Regions from separate parts of the Pantoea sp. PGP6 genome, predicted to be linked through region 3. Evidence: predicted binding sites of a transcription regulator. Region 3 holds the regulator's gene; each other region holds the start of a gene.
What was found. Region 3 encodes LexA, which represses DNA repair genes until DNA is damaged. Its sites were predicted from a motif close to TNCTGTATGTACATACAGNA; they were not measured.
Positions count from the first base shown of each region.

Region 1: a site for LexA is predicted at 3,087-3,106, ahead of ACLIBF_RS12755 (DinI-like family protein). Genes of this name have one in related genera too.
Region 2: a site for LexA is predicted at 2,280-2,299, ahead of uvrB (excinuclease ABC subunit UvrB). Genes of this name have one in related genera too.

Region 1 covers NZ_JBQBMA010000001.1:2,623,236-2,629,629, forward strand. The annotation lists gene amyA (alpha-amylase) at 1-1,372, shown strand, start outside; gene yedD (lipoprotein YedD) at 1,417-1,899, opposite strand; gene ACLIBF_RS12745 (DUF6388 family protein) at 2,146-2,469, shown strand; gene iraP (anti-adapter protein IraP) at 2,671-2,967, opposite strand; gene ACLIBF_RS12755 (DinI-like family protein) at 3,145-3,384, shown strand; gene ACLIBF_RS12760 (hypothetical protein) at 3,423-3,689, opposite strand; gene ACLIBF_RS12765 (hypothetical protein) at 3,852-4,163, opposite strand; gene ACLIBF_RS12770 (hypothetical protein) at 4,177-4,563, opposite strand; gene ACLIBF_RS12775 (helix-turn-helix domain-containing protein) at 4,702-5,334, shown strand; gene ACLIBF_RS12780 (hypothetical protein) at 5,417-5,665, opposite strand; gene ACLIBF_RS12785 (hypothetical protein) at 5,974-6,174, shown strand; gene ACLIBF_RS12790 (hypothetical protein) at 6,223-6,394, opposite strand, start outside.
Region 2 covers NZ_JBQBMA010000001.1:3,081,525-3,087,918, forward strand. The annotation lists gene ACLIBF_RS14970 (gluconeogenesis factor YvcK family protein) at 1-180, shown strand, start outside; gene uvrB (excinuclease ABC subunit UvrB) at 182-2,203, opposite strand; gene ACLIBF_RS14980 (hypothetical protein) at 2,575-2,910, opposite strand; gene ACLIBF_RS14985 (ABC transporter ATP-binding protein) at 3,097-3,819, shown strand; gene bioD (dethiobiotin synthase) at 3,826-4,497, opposite strand; gene bioC (malonyl-ACP O-methyltransferase BioC) at 4,494-5,249, opposite strand; gene bioF (8-amino-7-oxononanoate synthase) at 5,233-6,384, opposite strand; gene bioB (biotin synthase BioB) at 6,384-6,394, opposite strand, start outside.
Region 3 covers NZ_JBQBMA010000001.1:4,011,593-4,017,986, forward strand. The annotation lists gene zur (zinc uptake transcriptional repressor Zur) at 1-460, shown strand, start outside; gene ACLIBF_RS19430 (CsbD family protein) at 533-745, opposite strand; gene dinF (MATE family efflux transporter DinF) at 917-2,239, opposite strand; gene lexA (transcriptional repressor LexA) at 2,344-2,958, opposite strand; gene ACLIBF_RS19445 (diacylglycerol kinase) at 3,064-3,432, opposite strand; gene plsB (glycerol-3-phosphate 1-O-acyltransferase PlsB) at 3,561-5,984, shown strand; gene ubiA (4-hydroxybenzoate octaprenyltransferase) at 6,216-6,394, opposite strand, start outside.

The DNA.
Region 1 (6,394 bases), 1.4 Mb from region 3:
CATGGCCTGGCTGCCGCCCAGCTATAAAGGGGAATCAGGTGGCTATTCTGTCGGTTACGACAGCTATGACCTGTTTGACCTCGGTGAATTCGATCAGAAAGGCAGCGTTGCCACCAAATATGGCGACAAGCAGCAGTTACTGGCAGCCGTCGAGGCACTGCGCAGCCACAACGTCGGGGTAGTGCTGGACGTGGTGCTTAACCATAAAATGGGTGCCGATGAAAAAGAACAGATCAGCATCAACCGCGTCAATCCGGACAATCGCGACGAAATTTATGACGACGTGGTCGAATGCGAAGCCTGGACTAAATTCACCTTTCCGGTGCGCAACGGAAAATATTCAAAATTCGTCTGGGACCACAAATGCTTTAGCGGCGTAGACCATATTGAAAACCCGGATGAAAACGGCGTCTTCAAAATCATTAACGATTACACCGCCGAAGGCTGGAACGATCAGGTCGATAATGAGCTGGGCAACTTCGACTATCTGATGGGTGCGAACATCGATTTCCGCAACAAGGCGGTGAGCGAAGAGCTGAAGTACTGGGCGCGTTGGGTGATGGAACAGGTGCCATGCACCGGCTTCCGGCTTGATGCGGTGAAACACATTCCGGCCTGGTTCTATAAAGACTGGATCGATCACATTCAGGAAGTGGCTGAAGAGCCGATGTTTATCGTCGCTGAATACTGGTCGTTCGAAACCGATAAGCTGCAGGAGTATGTGCATCAGGTGGAAGGCAAAACCATGCTGTTTGATGCCCCACTGCACATGAACTTCCATCAGGCCTCCACCGCCGGCAGCGCTTACGATCTGAGCCAGATCTTTGCTAATTCGCTGGTGGTCGCCGATCCGTGGCATGCGGTAACGATCGTCGCCAACCACGACACGCAACCGCTGCAGTCGCTGGAAGCGCCGGTAGAAGCCTGGTTTAAACCGCTGGCCTACGCGCTGATTCTGCTGCGTGAACAAGGCGTGCCAACCATTTTCTATCCCGATCTGTTCGGTGCCAGTTATGAAGATACCGGCGGCGACGGCGAGAAACATAAGATTGAGATGCCGGTGATCCCGGAGCTGGAAGGGTTGATCCGCGCGCGCCAGCAGTATGGCTGGGGCGCACAGACCGACTATTTCGACCATCCCAACTGTGTCGCCTTTAGCCGCAGCGGCACCGAAACCCAGCCGGGCTGTGTGGTTATCATGTCGAATGGCGATGCAGGCGAGAAAAGCGTGGCGATGGGCGAAGGCTATGCCGGTAAGGTGTGGCGTGATTATCTGGCGAACCGCGAAGAAACCATTACCGCCGATGATCAGGGTAATGCGGTGTTTGTCTGTAACGCGGGCAGCGTCAGCGTCTGGGTGGTCGCAGAGTAAGAGTAACAGAAGCTCTGGCAGGGCCAATGCCCTGCCAGCATCATTTATTGCGCTACTGCCGCCGCATTGTTTTCTGTGATGCGGGTGTGCAACAGCTGGGGCTCAATATTCTGTATCACACTGGCCTTCGGTTGCTTCGCCACTTCGTCCAGCGCCTGCTGGCACTCTACGGTTGGACGTGCCACTTTACGCAGCGTCAGCCCGTCATAGTTCAGTTCACCGTTATCAACCACCAGCGGCATTACCCGAACCTGACGCGTGACGTTGACATAATCGCCGCTCAGCAAGGTCAGTTTGCCCGGTTTGGCGATAACCCGCTGCCATTGACGGCAATCCAGTGTGCTGCCATCCGCATTGATAATCAGGCTGCCTATCGCCTGACCGCTAATCAGGCCACGCTGCGGACCGACCGTTTGCCAGTTGCCCTGCAGATTAGCCGGTGCCGGCGTTTGTACCGCACTGTCATAGTCGTTGATTTGTGCACATCCGCTCAGCGCCAGCGCGGCAATCAGCATCCACTTTTTCATGTTTAATCCCTAAGATCGCATCAATGGCGGCTACGTTATAATTTTTCCCCTGAGGTGCGCAAGGTATCTGGCTGATCCAACCGCGCCCGGCGCGGTTTTTTTAGCGCTGCCGCGCAACTCAGGCAAACTCAGCCGATGCTAAGCGACATTTATCCGCTAACGCGCCAGTCTGCTTGCGCGCGTCCTGACAAGTCAGGCACAACCCGCTACACTGACGCGCTGCAACTGACTTTCAGGAACCTGGCTATGAAAACTCCAGAAGCGTATTACGCGCAGGCGCGCGAAATGTTCTTTACCGCCCATCCCGATTTCCAGGCGGCGCTTGATGAGCTGACCGAAAGCGATGCCCGCGCTGCCAATCTTTCCCTGCGCCAGCTGCGTGAATGGCACGCTGAACGCATCTATGCGGCCTTTTTACGTCAGAAGAATCTGGATGGAATGATTTTTTCGATTCAACTGGCTGAACCAGACAAAGCCGTGGCGGCTGAGGCAATCGAGACCTATCTCAAATCACATGCTGAATCGCTGGGGATGAGCTGGGAAGAGTTTTGCATCAAAAACGAACTCTGATCGGGCGGGACGGGAAGGTGTATTTTTTATACACCTCCAACCAGTGGTTTAACCACCGATAAAGTTGTACAAGTACGAGGAAAGTGTATAACTTCATCGTACGACTTCGGTCGTGATTGTCCTTGAACGAATAGTGCTTTTGCACTGCCTCTGGAGGTGTTGCTGGATTTCCACCTCCAGAGGCGAATTTTTTTCCCGTCGCTACTCTTCTTCTGCCATCTTTCCTTTAACTTCCACATACTGTGCCACCGCCAGCAGACGATTAATGTGCGTCAGCAGCAGGTCAACGTCGGACTGCAAAAACTCGGTCGATGAACGTGAAGCCGTGACAATCGCATCATGTACCGTCTCGGTGATGGTCAGCGTATTGTCCTGTTTTGCCTGCACCAGCAACGCAGCAACCAGCAGCGATTGCGCTTCGAGCTGAGCGGTCAGCTCTTTCGCGTCGACGTCCATTTTTGCCAGTTTTAGCAGAATATCAATGACCAGTTGTCGCATCGCACTTCTCCTGATGTATGGAGTGCCATTATGTCGCGATGATGCCGCAATAAGCCAGACCAGGATGCAGTCCGGCATAACATAAAAAAAATTAGCCGTAATCGGGCGCATCGCCTTGCCACTGTTTTTATTTACAGTATTATATCTCTGCGATTTTGCCCTGAATGGATTGCCATCATGTTTGTTGAGTTGATTTATGACAAGCGAAACGTAGCCGGTTTGCCGGGTGCTCGCGAGATGATTCTCGAAGAGCTGGAAAAACGGGTGCATCGGGTGTTTCCTGACATTGAAGTTAAGGTCAAGCCGATGGAACGTAACGCGATTGATACTGATTTGAGTAAGAACGATAAAGCGACGATTGCGCGGATAGTTGAAGAGATGTTCGACGAAGCGGAAATGTGGCTGGTGGCCGATTAATCCTTTAACGGCCACCGCATCAGTTAGCGGGAGGTCAATTAACTCTCCTGCTCACTGTGATTAATTTCGATCTCGATGTCCTGAATGGCGGCATCCAGATCTTCCAGCATCTTACCCTGCTTGTTGAGTAGTGCATCGATACGATCGGCGTTCACCTTATCTTTGTATTCACCCGCATCGAAGGCTAACCAATGAGTTGAAAGGGTCTCGGTGTTGGTTTGCGCGTAGTGTCGCATCTCTTTTAGCTGAGAGGTCACGTCACGCAGATAATCGTTTTTGGTCTTGGTTTCTGTTGAATCGCTCATGCTAAATGTCCTTCTGGTCAGTTATCCAAAGTGATTTGGCGTAGCGGTTCATCAACCGGCCAACCTGCGGGCGCCTTTCCTGCGAAAATCTCGAAAGAAAATGTCGCCCGGAGATTTAAATCTAGTCGATAATAGCGAAGCCGCTCTAAGAATAATCGGAAGTTACGGTTTACGGCCGGAATGTGTTGCAGGCCCCTCACTTTCAATCACCACTTCCTTCACCTTATCGACCGTTTTGATCGCGGTGCGGTCCGGTATCGCATCGAGCTTATGCTGTAGCGCACTCACCTGATTGGTTAGCAAATCCACCCGCGCATCTCGTTTTGCGGCGACATTGCGGTAATCCTTGCGAATCTCCTCCACCCGCTTGTTGGCGGCATTATTGACGTAAAGAAACAGAATGGTCATCAGCACGCAGATCATCGAACAGCCGAGCATCACGCCGCCGAGAATAACCTTGCGTTTGAGGAGCATGGGTGTAACCGGACTATTTATCGTAACCATCGCTGCGATCCTCCAGAGTTGAGATAAGGCGATCGACTTCGTTGCGGAACTTATCGCTATGATCGGTCTCGGTCATGGCCAGCAAAATACCTAATGCATTTTTGATCAGCCGAAGATCGGTCTCGAGCATGGAGATACGCCGCAAATTTTTGTCGTGTCGTTCGCGTAGTTCATCGTTCTCTTCACGTATCAGTACGTTGCTCTCCTTCAGCAACACCACCTGCTCTTTGTAACTGGTTATAATTTCACCGCCGGCCCGATTACTGGTTACGATTGACGCAATGCCCGCCAATAACGGTTTCCAGAACAGTGCCGCCGCGCCCCCACCCAAAACCAACGCACCCATACTGGTAATTAAACTACTTTCCATGCCGCACCCCTCTACCCGGTAAGGTCACTGGAACACCACGGCGTGCTACAACAGGCACGTCCCCTGCCTGAAATTTAAGATTGCTTAAATACCAGGGTTAAGTATACTTAAGTCATTCTTAACCTGAATGTCAAGCAGATGAAAAACGAAACGCTGGGCGACCGTATTCGCCACCGAAGAAAAAACCTGGGGTTAACGCAAAAGCAGTTGGCGGAGCAGGTAAAAGTGTCCCATGTGGCGATCTCACAGTGGGAAAAAGAAGAGACGTTACCGCGCGGTGAGAATCTGTTGCGGCTGGCGGAATCGCTGGGCTGCGCACCGGCCTATCTGATAGATGGCGATGGTCCTGTTTTCAGCGAAAGTGGATTTGCCGGGCTGCATCAGATTCCCTTACTGAATCAGCGCGACGTGGTACCGTGGCTGAAGGATGCCGGTACGGTGAAATGCGATTTTCTGATGCATAACGATATGGCACTTTCTCAGCGCAGTTTTGCCGTGCGGGTTGGGGAGCTGGCGATGGCGCCTGCCATTTTGCGTGATGATGTGGTGATCATTGATCCGGCGGTATCACCGCTGCCAGGTGACAGCGTACTGGCGCTGCAGCAGAACGTTGCGCTGCTGCGCACTTACCGGCTGCGCGAGCCGGAAAACGGCATTACGCAGTTTGAACTGGCACCGGTTAACGTCGATTTTCCTTTGATGCACTCTGGTCGCGATGGCCTCAGGCTGGCCGGCACGCTGGTCGAACTGCGTCGTTACCGTCAGCACTGAATAAAAAAACCCGCTGCGATGCGGGTTAATTACTTCAAATTACACACTTTACTACGGCAAATGACGACAAAGGTCAGGCAACTTACAATGCGTCAGTCAGCTTATCCACCACCACATTACCGTGCAGATCGGTCTGCGTGATGCGATAGCCGACACACCATGAGCGGCGGGTGCTCAGTTTGTCGAACAGGGTCACGCCGCCTTTTTTGACACCGTGCGGGTTAACGATGGTCCATTCGGTCACGTCTTCCTGTCCGCGATTTTTCAGGCTCACGGTGCCGTTTTTAATCAGCTGATCATCAGCTTCAATCTTTAAATAGTCTCGTAACATAATTTCAATCTCCTAGTAACGCTGGTCACTATATGCTTTTTACTAATCCGTTCAATCGAATTTATTAATCGATTAATTTGTGACCTGCCGCACGTGAGATAACAGATTTGTCCATTCACGCGTCTGCCTGGCACGGTTAGCATGGTCCCGCTGCACACAGACACGCAACGAATAATGCCGTGCACCACACGAGAGAAAACTCCGATTCAGCCCGCCTCGCGCGGGCTTTTTTTATTTCAGACCGCTCCGTCCCGTCAGGTTGACGACGGCTGGTCTAGACTTAAGACACTGAACAAAAGGAGTTAGCCATGTTTAAACATAAAACCAATGAAGAACGTAAACACGAAGGTGAAGTGAGCAAGAGCCTGCCGGAAGCGGCACCGCACGTAGGCAATGCGTATGAAGAAGACGATCATCCTGCTACTGACGCGCCGAAAGATCACGGCGAAGTACCACGCAAGAATGATGACAGTCAGGATGATAAAAAAGATCCGTATAAAGCAAGTTGATACGCCGCAACGCGCCCCGTTCAGGGGCGCACCGCTATTGTGACCACGTTAGAGCTTATCGAGATAATTTTCCGGGAATGGCACGCCAGAATGTTCCAGTCGCGACAGCTTCTGCGTGATGTCGTTTCTTATCGTCTCATCGCCGTCCTGCCAGTACGACTTTACTACCGCTAACACCCGTTCAGCGGTTTGCTCAGTGAATCCGGACGGTTCGTCAGCC
Region 2 (6,394 bases), 930 kb from region 3:
GAGCGCTACATTGGCAAACGGGTGATTGACGCGATTGTGGTCAGTCCCTCCGCCGACATCAGCCAGGTCGATAACCGGCTGATTGTGCGTGAGCCGCTGGAGGCCGCCGATATCAAATATCGTCACGACCGCCAGCTGCTGCGGGTCGCGCTGGAACACGCCATTCAGGGCTTTAGCTGAGTTACGAGGTGGCAATAAACAGCGTGCGCAGCTCATGCAGCTGATCGCGCACGCTGGCCGCCTGTTCGAACTCCAGGTTCTGCGCATGCTGCTGCATCTGCCCTTCCAGCTCGTGGATCTTTTTCTGCAGGGCCTGCGGCGACAGCGCCAGGTAATCCGCTTCAGCTTCGGCCGCGCCGCGACGTGCCGGTTTGGCTTTGCCACGGGTTTTCACCACGTTGTTGCCCAGTTCCAGAATATCGGTAATTTTCTTATTCAGGCCCTGCGGCACAATGCCGTTCTCTTCATTGTACTGCTGCTGCTTCTCGCGGCGGCGTTCAGTCTCTTCAATCGCCCGCGCCATTGACGGGGTAATTTTATCGCCGTAGAGAATCGCCTTGCCGTTAATGTTACGCGCCGCACGACCGATGGTCTGAATCAGTGAGCGTTCGGAACGCAGGAAACCCTCTTTATCCGCGTCCAGAATGGCCACCAGCGATACTTCCGGCATATCCAGCCCCTCACGCAGTAAGTTAATGCCCACCAGCACATCAAACTCACCCAGACGTAAATCGCGGATAATTTCCATGCGTTCAACGGTATCAATATCGGAGTGCAGGTAACGCACCTTCTCACCGTGCTCTTCCAGATATTCGGTCAGATCTTCCGCCATACGCTTGGTCAGCACCGTCACCAGCACACGTTCGTTGATCGCCACCCGCTGACGGATTTCCGACAGCAGATCGTCGACCTGGGTCGCCACCGGACGCACTTCGAGGATCGGGTCGAGCAGACCGGTAGGACGCACCACCTGGTCGATCACTTCGCTGCCCGATTTTTCCAGCTCATATTTACCCGGCGTGGCTGACACATAGATAGTCTGGGGTGCAAGCGCCTCAAACTCTTCAAACTTCATCGGACGGTTATCCAGTGCCGACGGCAAACGGAAACCGTACTCTACCAGCGTCTCTTTACGCGCCCGGTCGCCTTTATACATCCCGCCAATCTGCGGGATGGTGACGTGCGATTCGTCGACCACCAGCAAGCCATCGGCTGGCAGATAGTCAAACAGCGTCGGTGGCGCTTCACCCGGTCCGCGCCCGGAAAGATAGCGCGAATAGTTTTCGATGCCGGAGCAGTAGCCCAGCTCGCCCATCATCTCCAGATCGAACTGAGTACGCTGGGTAATACGCTGCTCTTCCAGCAGCTTATTATTTTCCAGCAGTACCCTGCGGCGATCCGCCAGTTCCACCTTGATATCTTCCATCGCCTGCAGAATGCGCTCACGCGGCGTCACGTAGTGCGTTTTCGGGTAGATGGTAAAGCGCGGCACTACCGAGTCGATCTGGCCGGTAAGCGGGTCAAACAGCGACAGGCGCTCTACCTCTTCGTCGAACAGCTCAACGCGCAGGGCGATATCGTCCGATTCGGCCGGGAAGATGTCGATCACTTCGCCGCGCACCCGGAACGTACCGCGCTGGAACGCCTGATCGTTGCGGGTGTACTGCAGCTCTGACAGACGGCGCAGAATGCTGCGCTGGTCGATAATCATGCCGCGGGTCAGGTGCAGCATCATTTTCAGGTAGAGATCGGGATCGCCCAGACCGTAGATCGCCGAGACCGAGGCGACCACAATCACGTCACGCCGCTCCAGCAGCGCTTTGGTCGCCGACAAACGCATCTGCTCAATGTGTTCGTTAACCGAGGCGTCCTTTTCGATAAAGGTGTCGGAACTCGGCACATAGGCTTCCGGCTGGTAATAGTCGTAGTAAGAGACGAAAAACTCAACCGCGTTATCCGGGAAGAACTCCTTCATTTCACCGTACAACTGCGCCGCCAGCGTTTTGTTGGGCGCCAGTACCATGGTTGGACGGTTGAGATCGGCAATCACGTTGGCGACGGTGAAGGTTTTCCCCGAGCCGGTTACGCCTAATAAGGTCTGGTGGGCCAGTCCATCTTCCAGCCCCTCTTCCAGACGACGAATCGCCTCTGGCTGATCGCCAGAAGGTTTGAAAGCGGAATTCAATTTAAAGGCTTTACTCATGAATGCAGTTCCTGCTGAAGAAGTCGGCGGGCAGGCCACTATTTTACTCTGCTATGGTGATTTTGCCAGAAAATAATACTGGATATAAAAACAGTATTAAGGCAGAGTAATCGTCACTGTCGGGATACTTTTTCGCCGTCGATTGCCGCTTGCTTTATCGCGCAGGTTGTTGCGCAAGGTTATCCCCAGGCGGAGATCGGATTTAACATTTGTCAATAGACCGTCACAAAATTACAGTTCGATGAACTGACAGATAATTCGCAGGCTTGTTTTTTATTAACCAATTGATTTTACTGGCTTATGCCCAAAAGCCCAGATTCTCGACATTATGTAACCAGGCCGCGTATTTCCTCGCTTCCAACCTGTTTTCATTACCTAATGCACAAGGTTATCCACAGGAATGGTGGATAAGTGATGGCAGCCCCGCCGCCATCGGCTGTGTATAATTTTTCCCTGCCGCTCGGTTTCGCTAAAAATAATTTTTTTTCCGCTAATTTTAGCTGCCGTGGCTGACCCATTGTTCTGCTTTTTTTACCGGTTGCCTTCTTTAACCCGCGTCTTTGCCGCATCTGTTGCCCATTCCTAATCAGAATCGCTGCCTCATCATTGTACGTCTGCACCAGAAACGCCGCCCGCTGGCACTGCAAAAGTGCAGTAATGTTATCACCGGCAGAAATTGATAAGCATTGCTCATCTTTTAGCGCCACAGACCCGCGCTGCTGGCTGAAAAATGGTTGCTGCGGAATCTGGCCTGGGAATTGCAAGAATCCGTGGCGTCAACGCGCAACGCGCGCACTGTACTGCAATGGGGAGCGTGCCATTGCTGATAACTTGTTTGCCAGACGACACAGAGCGGAAGCATTCAGGCTAATGATCGGGAAGGAGAGTGTCAGATGCTGAGTTTACGTTCGGTAAATCAATTTTACGGTCAAAATCATATTCTGTGGGATGTCGATCTCGATCTGTCGCCTGGCACCTGCACCGGCGTTCTCGGCCGGCCCGGGATGGGGAAAACCACCCTGGTGAACTGCATCATGGGCAGACTGCCGATTAACAGCGGATCGATCTCCTGGAAAGAGGATGGCTCACCGCCCGCCGACCTGCTGCTACAGCCGGCGGAGCAGCGGGCGCAGATGGGTATTGGCTACGTGCCGCAGGGCCGCCATATTTTTACCCAGATGAGCGTGGAAGATAATTTGCTGATCGCCCTGCTGGCCGGAGCAAATCAGGCTGACCGCCACCGCGCCATCCCCGAAATGGTGTTTGACCTGTTCCCGGCGCTCTATTCGTTACGGCAGCAGCGCAGCGGCGATCTGCCCATCGATCAGCAACAGCAGCTGGCCCTGGCGCGGGCGCTGGTGTTACAGCCTAAGCTGCTGATTCTGGATGAGCCAACCGACGGTATGTCACCGTGGCTGGAGGAGGAGATGGGCAATCTGATTCGCCGCCTGAATCTCGACTACGGCCTGACCATCCTGCTGCTGGAGCAGCGACTGTCGCTGATACGCCGCGTGGCCGACTATTTTCTGCTGTTGCATCGCGGGCGTAACGTGGCGCAGGGCAAAATGGCGCAGCTGGATGACCACACCGTCAACAAATGGCTAACGGTGGCCTGAGGTTTGTTAGTCCGGTAAGGTCAGATACTGGCCGCAGCTGTCCTGCTGCGCCGCTTCGGTCAGATACGGAATGGTGCCGAGACAGGGCGCGGGCAGTCGCTGCTGCAGGCTGGTGAGATATTCCTGATAACGGTTACCGGGCGGCACCACGGTGTTGGCGATCCAGCCAGCCAGTCGCAGCCCACGCGCCCGTACCGCATCCGCGGTCAGCATGGCGTGATTGATGCAGCCCAGCTTGACGCCAACCACTAAAATGACCGGCAGCTGTTCACTGCTGACCCAGTCGGCGTAGGTGTGCGTGGCGGATAACGGGGTGTACCAGCCGCCCGCCCCTTCGACCAGAATCCAGTCAGCCAGCGGCTCCAGCGCCGCCAGTCCCGATGACATGGTCAGCGAAGTGATCGGCCTGCCCTCTTCGGCACTGACGATGTGCGGCGACGTGGGTTCGAGGAACGCCAGCGGATTGACCTGCTGATAGTCTAACGGCACGCTGCTGTAACGCTGCAGCGCCAGCGCGTCACTGTTGCGCAGCCCCTGCGCTGTCATCTCACAGCCGGAGGCGACAGGCTTGTAGCCGGCGCAGCGATAACCCGCGGCCCGGGCCGCCTGTAACAGCGCGCCACTGGCGACCGTTTTACCGACTTCGGTGTCGGTGCCGGTGATAAACCAGCGCTTCATGATGAACTTACTCCATAGATTAAATGATAACTGAGGCGGAAACCGTGCCGATCGCGCGGCCAGTGCGCTTCCAGCTGTGCCAGCCGTTGCCGGGTCAGCAGCGGACCGTCACGCCCCTGATGCAGATGAGTGGCGCCAATCCCTTTCAGGGAACGCATAGCGCTGAGCGCATCGGGAAAATGCAGGGTAATCAGCGCTGACTCACAGCTCAGCCGGTGGGCTGCGCAGGCTGACGCGATCTGCTGTTCGCTGAGAAACCGGTTGGCGTGAGGATGTTCGTCAAGATACGACCAGGCCTGATGCACTTCCTGCAATGAACCGGCGCTCAGGGTCGAGAACAGCAGCGTGCCGTCGGGACGCAGCACCCGTCTGAACTGGCTCAGCGCCTGCGACAGATCGTCGCTCCACTGCACCGCCAGGTTGCTCCATACCAGATCAAAACCGGCATCCGCCAGCGGCAGAGCATCGATATCCCCGGCCAGATAGTGCTGCGCCGCATCATTGGCGCGCGCCTGTTGCAGCATCTGCGGTGAAAGATCCAGTGCCGTCACCTGCTTACCACGCGCCCGCCATTGCTTGCTGTACCAGCCGGTGCCGCAACCGGCATCGAGCAGCTGCGGACCACTGTGCGCGGGGGCGCGAGCCAGCAGCGCGTCACCGCTCAGCCGCTGCAGGGCAGCATGTGCATCATAATGCCCGGCCGCCCGGCCAAAGGCCCGCGCCACGGCGCGCTTATCAACCTGCAGCGTCATGCAGCGCCTCCAGCAGATTGTCGATGTCGTCCGGCTGATGCGCCGCCGTCAGGGTAATACGCAGCCGGGCGGTGCCTGGCGGGACGGTTGGCGGCCGGATCGCACTGACCCAGCAGCCAGCGTCCGCCAGCCGGGCTGAGAGCGCCATCGCTTCCGCATTGCCGCCAACAATTAATGGCTGAATCGCGCTGGCGGAATCCATCAGTTGCCAGGGCAGCGTAGCCGCGCCGCGCCGGAAGCGCTGAATATTTTGCTGCAACCGCTGACGCAACTCATCGCCCTGCCGGACCTGACCGAGGGACGCCTGCAGCGCCGACGCCTGGGCGGCGGGCATGGCGGTCGAGTAGATCAGATGACGGCTGAACTGCAGGAAATAGTCGGCGGTTTGTGCGTCGCACAGCAGCGCGGCTCCGCTGACGCCAAAGGCTTTGCCAAAGGTGACCACCAGCAACTCAGGCTTGATTCCCTGCTGCCAGCAACTGCCGCGCCCCTGTTCGCCCACCACGCCGATACCGTGCGCATCGTCTACCAGCAGCCAGGCCCCGGCCTGCCGGGTCTGGGTCGCTATCGCCGCCAGCGGCGCACTGTCGCCATCCATGCTGAAAATGCCTTCGGTTACCACCAGCGTTTCACCGCTGCAGGGCGAGGACAGCCGCGCCGCCAGACTCGCCGGACTGTTGTGCGTGAAACGGCGCAGCTGCGCCGGACTGTGGCTGGCGGCATCCAGCAGCGAAGCGTGGGTTAACTTATCCGCCAGGATGCGATCGTCAGCCTCTGCCAGCAGATGGATCACCGCCTGGTTCGCCGCAAAACCAGAGATAAACAGCAGCGCCCGGTCATAGCCGAGCCAGTCAGCCAGCTGCGCTTCCAGCTCCGCATGCTGCCGGTGATAACCGGTGACGTGACCGGATGCACCGGCCCCGGCTCCCGCCTGCTCTGCGCCGCGCTGCCAGCCGGCAATCACCGCCGGATGCTGCGTTAAACCGAGGTAGTCGTTGCTGGAAAAATGGCGATAGGTCCGTCCGCCACTCTGCAACGTGCGGGTGGTCTGGTGATCGATCACCGGTCGCTGCCGCCAGCCATCGGCCGCCCGCCGCTGCACGAGCGCCTGCTGCAGTCGTTGCTGCCAGCTCATTACAGCGCCG
Region 3 (6,394 bases):
CGTGCGTCTGACATCGCAGCGGGCTGAAGTGTTGCGATTAATGGCTGAGCAGCCAGGATCGATCAGCGCTTATGATCTGCTGGATCAACTCCGGGTTAGCGAACCCCAGGCCAAGCCCCCTACGGTCTATCGGGCGCTGGACTTCCTGCTGGAACAGGGCTTTATCCACCGGGTGGAGTCCAATAATAGCTACGTAATGTGTCACCATTTCGAGGCACCGGCACACACCTCGGTCATGCTGGTGTGTGATCGCTGTGCGGCGGTAACCGAAAAGCAGGCGCAGGGAGTAGAGAAGATTATCGCCACACTGGCTGGTGAGGCACAGTTTGCCCTGCGTCATAGCGTGATTGAAGCGCATGGATTATGTGAGAATTGTGTCGAAGTCGAAGCCTGCACCCATCATGAAAGTTGTCAGCACGATCATCAAAGTGAGGGTAAAAAGCGGGGAAAACGCGGGTAATGTGCACATCCTTGTGCGGTTGCCGGTATGAGCGTACCGGCGGGTAGGAGCTTTATCCGTAAATCTTTGTGATTACCAACGGTAATCTTTGTTCTGACCTTCCCAGTCCGTTACTTCACGCTCTGCATCTTCTTTCGCATAGCCGTAACGTTCCTGAATTTTTCCGACCAGCTGATCGCGTTTGCCTTCGATAACCTGCATATCATCGTCGGTCAGCTTGCCCCATTTCTCTTTTACTGTGCCTTTGAACTGCTTCCAGTTGCCGCTCGCTTGATCTTTATTCATGGCAGACCTCTATGTCATCCTTTGGTTACATCATTTATCTTGAAAGAAAACAAAATGACGATATAAAGCGCTGGTTCACTGCGCTGCTTACGGTTAATTGTAGTAGAAGATTTTAGGTTTGCCGGAACAATACAGAATAATCTGTAGCCGGAGGACATCAGATGCCAGCTATCAGGCGTTAAACCAGCTGTTCTGCTGCCAGTGTTTACGCCAGATCAGCCACAGCGACAGGCCACGCAGCGCCAGGAAAACGGTGACCGCCAGCCACAAGCCGTGGTTGCCCAGCAGCGGGACGCTAAGCAACGTCAGGAAGTAACCAAGTGCCGCCACCATCATGCTGTTACGCATCTCCCGGCCGCGGGTTGCACCGATGAACATGCCATCCAGCAGATAGCACCAGACGCCCGCCAGCGGCAGGATCACCTGCCATATCAGATAGCGATCGGCCGCCTGTTGCAGCTGTTCAATCGAGGTCAGCAGCGCCACGATATGCGAGCCGAAACACGCATAAATTACTGAGAACATCAGAGCCACCACCAGCGCCTGTCGGCAGGCAGAATGCCAGACGCGCAGCAGCCTGCTGCCATCTTTCGCGCCATGCGCCTCACCGGCGAAGGCTTCGACTGCGTAGGCAAAACCATCCAGCGCATAGGCGGTAAAGGTGATAAACATCAGCAGCACGGCGTTCACCGCCACCACCTGCGGACCGATACGTGCGCCCAGCACGGTCAGCGAGGCAAAACAGAGCTGCAGCATTAACGAACGCAGCATAATGTCGCGATTAAGACGCAGTAGCCGCTGAATATCGCCGCGCCAGCTCTGCTTCAGCATTGCGGTGGTGATGCCACGTAGTTTCAATACCCGCCAGACCATCACTGCCCCGACGACCAGCGTTATATACTCCGCCAGCGCGGTCGCGGTTGCCGCGCCTGCCACTCCCCAGTGCAGCCCCATCACCAGCCACAGATCGAGCACAATATTGACCAGATTGCCGATCACCAGCAGGATGACCGGCGCACGCGCGTACTGCACGCCCAGCAGCCAGCCAAGGATCACCAGATTTGCCAGGGTGGCGGGCGCACTTAACCAGCGGATCTGAATAAACAGTGCCGCCTGTTGCAAAACTTTGGGATCGCCGCCAATCAGATCGGCCGCCAGCGTAGTAATCGGCGAGCGCAGGCAGATGAACAGCACGCCAGCCAGCAGCGCAATAATTAAAGGCTGGGTCAGCGCACGTGCCAGCGCCATTTTATCGCCGGCACCAAAAGCCTGCGCCGTCAGGCCGGTAGTACTCATCCGAAGGAACAGCAGCAGCATGAAGAGGAAACTGGTGACTGTCGTGCCGACCGCAACCCCGCCCAGATAGACCGGGCTGTCGAGGTGACCAATGACAGCAGTATCGACCACCCCCAGTAAGGGAACGGTGATGTTAGAAAGGATCATCGGCAGCGCCAGCCGCCAGAGGTTTTTGTCGGTAGCCGTTAAAAAACGCATTCGCAGTTCCGTGCTCGGTGTCGCTGCAGAGAGGGGAGCAGCAGCGACAAAATTAGGGCAGACAGAATAGCATCAGACGCTACGAATGCGCGGTTATGTCAGACTCAGAGCCATTCGCCGTTGCGAACCACACCGACCGCCAGACCTTCTACCGTCAGCGACTGGGCGCGCGTATCGACAATGATCGGCTCAAAATCACTGTTTTCAGGCAGCAAATGCACAATAGCACCCTGCTTCTTCCAGCGTTTAACCGTCACTTCATCATCAATACGGGCCACAACAACCTGGCCGTTGCGTACGTCCTGGGTTTTATGTACCGCGAGCAGGTCGCCATCCATAATCCCGATATCTTTCATCGACATTCCACTGACGCGCAGCAGAAAATCGGCAGAAGGTTTGAACAGGCCCGGATCCACTTTGTAATGGGTTTCGATGTGCTCCTGCGCCATGATCGGCTCACCGGCAGCAACCCGGCCAATCAGCGGCAGACCTTCAGATGCTTCTTCTTCCATCAACAGGCGAATACCGCGAGAGGCGCCAGAGACAATCTCAATCACCCCTTTGCGTGCCAGTGCCTTCAGATGCTCTTCTGCCGCGTTCGGCGAGCGGAAACCCAGCTGCGCGGCAATTTCTGCACGCGTAGGCGGCATGCCCGTTTGAGTAATATGGTCGCGAATCAGGTCATAGACCTGCTGCTGCCTGCTGGTTAATGCTTTCATCCCGCCCCCTGGTTGTTTATACAGTCGCTGTGAGTATATACAGGTATTGGTGAAATGGAAACCGATTCTCAGGCAAAACGCGCCATCTGGCGCGTTGTGGAAGGCTTATCGCAAATGCGACCAAAGCAGCGCGATCCAGACAAACAGTGCCAGTAAGATGCTGATCAGCACCGCCGCCGAGCCCATATCCTTTGCCCGTCCGGCTAAAGGGTGGCGCTCCTGGCCAATACGATCCACTACCGCCTCGATGGCGCTGTTGAGGATTTCAACAATGACCACCAGCACCACTGCCCCGATCATCAGGATGCGAGAGACAATATCGACATCCAGCCAGCAGGCCACAATAATGGCCACCAGCGCGGCCAGCGCCTCCTGGCGGAAAGCCGCTTCGTGTTGCCAAGCGGCACGCAGGCCCTGCCATGAGTAACCTGCGGCTTTTACTATTCTTACAAGACCCGTGGCATTATTTGCCATATAAGTGGAACCCTTTCATCGGATTGACGTCAATGTCTGGGCTGCGTGCAAATGGCACCACCACAGATCTTCGCTGCGCTTTCTGGTATGCTTGCGGCGCTTTGCTAACAAGAGGCTTCATGTTGTCTATGTCAGGTTGGCGTAAACTTTATTACAAATTACTGAATTTACCACTGTCGTTTTTGGTAAAGAGTAAGGCCATTCCGGCCGATCCCGTTTCTGAACATGGTCTGGACCCGACCCGGCCCATTATGTACGTTTTGCCTTACGATTCGAAGGCTGACTTACTGACTTTACGCGCGCAGTGCCTGCGGCATCATCTGCCCGACCCGCTTTCTCCGCTGGAGATTGATGGTTCGCTGCTGCCGCGCCACGTTTTTATCCACGATGGCCCGCGTGTGTTCCCCTATTTTGTGCCCAGCGTCGAATCGGTGAAGATTTTTCACGATTATCTGGACCTGCATCGCAATAACCCCAAGCTGGATATCCAGATGCTGCCGGTGACGGTGATGTTTGGCCGGGCGCCTGGTCGTGAGGTTCAGGGCGAAGATACGCCGCACCTGCGGGTGCTGAACGGCGTGCAGAAATTCTTTGCGGTGATCTGGCATGGACGCGACAGTTTTGTCCGTTTCTCGCCGACCGTTTCGCTGCGCCGCATGGCAACCGAACACGGCACCGACCAATCAATCGCCCAGAAACTGGCCCGGGTGGCGCGCATTCATTTCGCCCGCCAGCGGCTGGCGGCGGTTGGCCCACGCTTACCGGCACGTCAGGATCTGTTTAATCGTCTGCTGCAATCGAAAGCGATTGAAAAAGCGGTTGAAGATGAAGCGCGCAGCAAAAAAATCTCCCATGAAAAAGCGCAGCAAAATGCGGTTGAGATGATGGAAGAGATCGCGGCAAACTTCTCCTATGAAGCGATTCGCGTCACCGACCGCGTCATGGGCTGGCTCTGGAGCCGGCTCTATCAGGGCATCAATGTTAATGGCGGCGAAAAAGTCCGTCAGCTGGCGCAGGATGGCCATGAAATCGTCTATGTGCCGTGCCATCGCAGCCACATGGATTACCTGCTGCTCTCTTACGTGCTTTATCATCAGGGACTGGTGCCGCCGCACATTGCCGCCGGTATCAACCTCAACTTCTGGCCAGCCGGACCGATTTTCCGTCGTCTGGGCGCGTTCTTTATCCGTCGTACCTTCAAAGGCAACAAGCTGTATGCCACGGTGTTCCGTGAATATCTTGGCGAACTGTTCACCCGCGGTTACTCGGTTGAATACTTTGTCGAAGGGGGACGTTCACGCACCGGTCGCCTGCTCGATCCGAAAACCGGCACCTTAGCCATGACCCTGCAGGCGATGCTGCGCGGGGGGAATCGCCCGATCACCCTGGTGCCGATTTACATTGGCTACGAACATGTCATGGAAGTGGGTACTTACGCCAAAGAGCTACGCGGCGCGGCGAAAGAGAAAGAGGGCTTCATGCAGATGGTGCATGGCTTACGTAAGCTGCGCAACCTCGGCCAGGGCTACGTTAACTTTGGCGAACCACTGCCGCTGGTTAACTATCTCAACAAGCGCGTGCCGGAATGGCGTGAGTCGATCGATCCTATCGAACCGCAGCGTCCAAGCTGGTTAACGCCCACCGTGAATGACATCGCGGCGAGCTTAATGGTACGCATCAATGAAGCGGGCGCGGCCAACGCCATGAACCTGTGCGTCACCGCGCTGCTCGCCTCACGTCAGCGCTCACTAACCCGCGAACAGCTGATTGAGCAGCTTGAGTGCTATACCCAGCTGCTGCGTAACGTGCCTTATTCAGCCAACGCCACGGTGCCCGATCTCTCGGCAGAGGCGCTGCTGGATCATGCAATGGGCATGAATAAGTTTGAGAGCGAGAAAGACAGCATTGGCGACATCATCATCCTGCCACGTGAGCAGGCGGTGCTGATGACCTATTATCGCAACAACATTCACCACATGCTGGTGATGCCGTCGCTGATTGCCGCTATTGTGCAGCAGCATCAGACCATGAGCGAAGCCGAGTTGTTGCGCCAGGTGAGTCTGATCTACCCGATGCTGAAGAGCGAACTGTTCCTGCGCTGGCAGACCGATGAGCTGCCGCAACTGCTGACCGAACTCTGTCAGGAGCTGGCGCGTCAGGGACTGATTACGCTTGAGGCTGGTCAGCTGCGCTTTACGGCGGCGCGCTACCGTACGCTGCAACTGCTGGCGGCCGGGGTGCGAGAAACGCTTCAGCGTTATGCCATCACCTTCTCTATTCTTAGCGCCAAGCCAGCCATTAACCGCGGGACGCTGGAAAAAGAGAGCCGCACACTGGCACAACGTCTGTCAGTGCTGCACGGTATCAACGCGCCGGAGTTCTTCGATAAAGCCGTCTTCACCTCACTGGTGCTGACGCTGCGTGATGAAGGGTATATCAGCGACAGCGGTGATGCGGATGTCGCGCAGACCCTGGCGACCTGGCACATTCTGGCCGATCTGGTCACCAGCGATGTACGCATGACCATCGAAAGCGCCGTGGCCCACGACTAAATGCCCTGCGCAGTAAAAAGGCGACCCCGAAAGGTCGCCTTTTTTGTGCCTGAATGATGTTGCAGCCTAATCCTTTCCTGCCTGACTCGTTGCCTAATCCTTTCCTGCCTGACTCGTGGCCTGATCCTCTGCTGCCTGACTCGTTGCCTGACTGCGCGCCAGGTACCGTTGCGCTGAATCGCGTCGGGACTTAGCCCGCCTGCAACCCGCCCGGCCTGTCGATCACCACGATCACAACAGCTGGGTAAACGGCGGGGTGTTCATCAGCACACCGAGGAACAGCACCAATCCGACATAGTTGTTGTTGAGGAAGGCTTTAAAGCAGGCAGGGCGTTCACGCTGGGCGATCAGCGTTTGCTGGTAAATAAACAGGCCAGCTGCCAGCAGTAGCGTCCCGTAAAACGCCACGT